DNA from 2 places in the Streptomyces sp. NPDC052396 genome. Region 2 is predicted to be linked to the other one. Evidence: riboswitches for the same ligand, from Rfam matches in the RefSeq annotation. Region 2 holds a riboswitch; the other holds the start of a gene.
The links. Region 2 has a riboswitch for cyclic di-AMP ahead of ACIHFE_RS26460 (C40 family peptidase). Riboswitches for the same ligand answer to the same signal wherever they lie in the genome.

Region 1: linked by a shared signal. The riboswitch ahead of ACIHFE_RS13445 (transglycosylase family protein) and the one ahead of ACIHFE_RS26460 (C40 family peptidase) in region 2 are both predicted to bind cyclic di-AMP.

Annotation. Positions count from the first base shown of each region.
Region 1 is NZ_JBIUAW010000004.1:458,493-460,685, forward strand. Features, by position in the region: gene ACIHFE_RS13440 (transglycosylase family protein) at 1-721, shown strand, start outside; cyclic di-AMP (ydaO/yuaA leader) riboswitch at 982-1,161, shown strand; gene ACIHFE_RS13445 (transglycosylase family protein) at 1,166-1,879, shown strand; gene eno (phosphopyruvate hydratase) at 2,140-2,193, shown strand, end outside.
Region 2 is NZ_JBIUAW010000011.1:52,660-54,852, forward strand. Features, by position in the region: gene ACIHFE_RS26455 (ATP-binding protein) at 1-213, shown strand, start outside; gene ACIHFE_RS26460 (C40 family peptidase) at 397-870, opposite strand; cyclic di-AMP (ydaO/yuaA leader) riboswitch at 875-1,076, opposite strand; gene ACIHFE_RS26465 (hypothetical protein) at 1,360-1,674, opposite strand; gene ACIHFE_RS26470 (ATP-dependent Clp protease proteolytic subunit) at 1,671-2,193, opposite strand, start outside.

The DNA of each region.
Region 1 (2,193 bases), on a different contig from region 2:
GCGGATACTCGAGGACCGCGGCCCGTATGCCTGGCCCAGCTGTGCACTGGACTCCGGCCTGGTCAAGGACGGCCCGACGCCCAAGGTAGATCCGGGTGGCGATGCCGACTCCGCGGATACGCCCCGTACCGCGCCGCACCACAAGGCACCCGACGCCTCCCCGGCCACCCCCGACAAGTCCGCCCCCGGCCCGTCCGAGTCCGGGAAGCCCGGTACGCCGCAGGGTTCCGATTCCTCGGTGCCGGCCCAGAAGCCGGACCAGCGGCCACCGGTCAAGGACGGTGACCAGCCCACCGGCAAGCACCGCAAGCCGACGTCCGGCCCGTCCGCCGACCCCTCGGTGCCGCCCGCCCGGAAGCCCTCGGCGGACCCCGCCCCGTCGCCCTCCAGCAGCTCCGCCGACCCGGGCGCGAACTCTGGTGACCGCACCTCCGGGCAGGACGCGCAACCCGGAGCGGAGGCGAGTGCGGGCATCGGCAACCACCGTGCGGACTCCCCGGGTTCGGGCGCGGACCGCGCATCGCGCGGTGGTGCGGAGGCGCGCACCGAACCGCCGTCTGCAAACGACTACACCGTGCGCCCCGGTGACAACCTGTCAGTCATCGCGGAGCAGCATTCCGTCCAGGGTGGCTGGCATCGGCTGTACCGCGACAACCAGAAGACGGTCGGGAGCGATCCGGACCTCATCCTTCCCGGTCAGCAGCTCGAACTGAAGAAGTAGCGGGGCTGTTTGGGTCGAATGTCCGTTCCGGCGGAAAGTGAGACATGGGTCTCTTTGGCATTCGTCTCAAAGTCGGCGGCCGGAAACCAACGGACCGTCTCCGACCTGCGAAAACAGCTGTTTTCAGCCGGGGTGGAGACAACTGGGTGGCTGAAAAGGAGGGTTTGAACCGGTCGGCCGCCTGTGCTTAACGTCATCACCGCTCGCCACCGCGAGCACCACGGTCGTCACGCCGAATCCTGCCGGCGGCCGGGGGAGTCGTCGCGCAAGCGCCGTAGGCAGGAGCGGGGGAACCAAGGTAAGGCGCCGTAACGGGCCGCCGGTCGAGGACCGGAGGGCCGGGACGGCTAGGGGTGAAGCCGAGCGAGCGCAAGCCGCACGGCCGGGCAACTCACGCCCGAACCCGACAGCTCACCTCGTAGGCGCCGGTGAGGAAACCGACTTATGTCCAAGGGCAAGCATCGTCGTCCGAACAAGGCCGTCCGCATCGCCACGCTCGCCGGTGTCACCGGTGCCGCTGTCGCAGCTCCGCTGATGGCCGCCACCTCCGCCCACGCCGCCTCCGTCACCACCTGGGACCGCGTGGCCCAGTGCGAGTCCGGCGGCAACTGGTCCATCAACACCGGCAATGGCTACTACGGTGGCCTGCAGTTCTCGCAGTCCTCCTGGGAGGCCATGGGCGGTACCAGCTACGCCCCGCGGGCCGACTTGGCCAGCAAGAGCCAGCAGATCGCGGTCGCCGAGAAGCTGCTCGCCGCGCAGGGTCCCGGTGCCTGGGGCTGCGCCAGTGAGGGCGGGCTGAGCCGTGGTGGCCCGGCCGCCGACGTGGACACCTCCGGCTCCACCGGCCACACCTCGACCCAGAGCCACGCCGACCGCAGCGAGCGTCACTGGACGCCCAAGCACGCCGCTCCGCAGCAGCAGGACGACAGCGACGACGAGGCTCCGGCGCCCAAGCAGAGCGCGCCGCAGCACTCCGCCCCGAAGTCCGTGAAGACGGGCGACGGCGAGTACCAGGTCAAGGAGGGCGACACCCTCGCCAAGATCGCCGAGGCCAAGAAGGTCAAGGGCGGCTGGGAGAAGCTCTACGAGCGCAACAAGGACATCGTGGAGAACGCCGACCTGATCTTCCCCGGCCAGAAGCTGCACCTCAGCTGACCCAACGGCCAACCGGACCGCCCCGTTTCGATGCGTCTTATCCCCCCGAGCCGCATCGGAGCGGGGCTCCGGCGTTCTCCGGGGCCTGCCATGCGGGTTCCCGCTTCTTCGTTCAGCGAACACAGGAAGCGGCCATTCCTCCCGCGATCTCGACGTTTGCGGCTTTTTTCGTTTTGCGCGGTGGTCCTACGGCGGGTGGACCCGCCGGGGCCCGTTAGGCTCATGCTGCAGAACTCCAGACCCACACGAAGGAGACCCTCGTGCCGTCCATCGACGTCGTCGTAGCTCGCGAGATCCTCGACTCGCGAGGCAAC
Region 2 (2,193 bases):
GAGCGGGACGAACATCTGCGCATCGGTGTCACCGACGACCATGCCCGCTACCCCCGCCGGCTGCCGGCGGCGGTCCAGCAGGACAATGGCCGGGGCCTGGTCATCGTGCGCTGTCTGACCGCGGAACGCGGGGGCAGCTTCGCCGTCACCCCGACCGCCGGGGGCGGTAAGACGGTGTGGATCCGCCTGCCGTGGACGGCGCCCGTACGCTGACGCCTGTGCTGCCCGTGCCCATGGCGCGGTATGCGCTGGTTCCCCGTACTCGCCCGGGCCGGGCGGCGGTTGGCGGCCTGGTCGCGGCCATGCCTCCACCACCCGGCAGACGCGCTCGTGGCGCGTTCGCGGGAGGGCCGGTCGTGCCGGCCTGATCCTCGTACTACGGGGCGTACGGCGGCGTCAGTCGGTGACCCGGCCGTACCAGACGCTATTGGTCCAGATCCGCTCGAAGCGCACCACCGAGCCGGTCTTCGGCGCATGGAGGATCTTGCCGTTCCCGGCGTATATCCCCACGTGGTACACGCCCCGCCCGGAGTGGAAGAACACCAGGTCGCCCATCTGACGGGCGGAACGGGGAATATGGCGGGTGCGGTTGTACTGGGCCTGTGCGGTGCGCGGCAGTTGCTTGCCGGCCCGTTTGAAGGAGTAGAGGGTCAGCCCCGAGCAGTCGAAGCGGTAGGGGCCGGTGGCTCCCCACTGATAGGGAGCGCCCATTTTGGAGGCCGCGATCTGCAACGCCCTGGTGGGGATGGAAGAGGCTTCGGCCTTGGACGTGCCGCCCGGCGCCAGCACCGTGGCGCCGACGGCGGCGAGGGTCAGGGCCGAGGCGGCCCTGGCCTTGGACAGCCGTGCTGGACGTTTGTGCTTGCCCATGCGCAAACCCTTCGTCAGTCGCCTGTGAAGGGTGACCTGTCGGGTTCGGGCAGGCGAAGAATGCCCGGCCGCCACAGGCGGCTTCACCCCAAGGAACGGCCCTGTCGAGGGCGGCCGTCCCGCCGTGCTCGGGTCCTCCACCCCTGCCGGTGCACTCCCGTCGACCCGTCGCCCTGGGCGGCGGCAGGGTTCGGCGTCCGCCCGGACCGCCCCGCCGTGTGGCGGGGTCTTGTCGTCCCGAGGATCTTGACCCAGCCACGGCGCCGATTCCGAGCGGAACCAGCGGTATGTGAGCCTCGTCACCTGTGGGCAATTCAGGTGGACACACGGGCATTTGGGAGTCATCGGCGGAGGCGGCTGAGTCCACGACCTGCGTGGCGAGCGGATCACTCAAGCGCGGAGTGCGCGTCGCGCCCGGAGTGATCACCGCGCGATGTCTACGGCTGCCTCCGGCGTCTGAAGGAGACTTCCTGAAAAGGGTTTCGCTTCTCAACTGGCCGATGGCGGCGGCAACATCACCCGGCCGGCCCGCCGCTCGCCGTCCAGGACGCGCATCGCCTGCGCCAAGGTGCTCGCGTACACCTCCCGTTCACCTCGCTCGTACATCAGCGTCAGTGCCTCGCGCAGCCCGGTGGCCGCGACCACCAGCGCCTGCGCCGCTCGTAGCCCCCGGTACGTGTCCCGGCCGCGGGCCGGGTTGATCCGGCCCAGCAGATCCAGTACCTCCAGATAGCGGTCCACCAGCTCCCCCTCCGCCCGCGTCAGCCCCGGCAGCGGCGGCGGCTCCGGCGGCCACCCGCTCATCGGGCATCCCACTTGCGGCTCTCCACCACCCGGTCGGCCAGCCCATAGGTCACCGCCGCGGCCGCGTCGAACACCGTGTCCCGCTCGGTGTCCGCCTCGATCCGCGCCCGGTCCTGCCCGGTGTGCCGGGCCAGCAGCTCGGTCTGGCCGTCCCGGACGCGCAGCAACTCCCCGGCCCGCAGGGCCAGATCGGACGGCTGCCCCTGCACCGGCTCCGCCAGATACGGCTGGTGGATCAGCACCCGGGCGTGCGGCAGCACCGCCCGCTTCCCCGGTGTCCCGGCCGCCAGCAGCACCGCGGCGGCCGAGGCGGCCTGGCCCAGGCAGACCGTCTCGATGTCGCAGCTGATGAAGCGCATGGTGTCGTAGACGGCGCACATGGCGGAGAAGGAGCCGCCGGGGGAGTTGATGTAGAGCGAGATGTCCCGCTCGGGCGCGGCGTGCTCCAGATGAATCAGCTGCGCCATCACATCGCAGGCCGCGGTGTCGTCCAAGGGTGTCCCCAGCATGACGATCCGC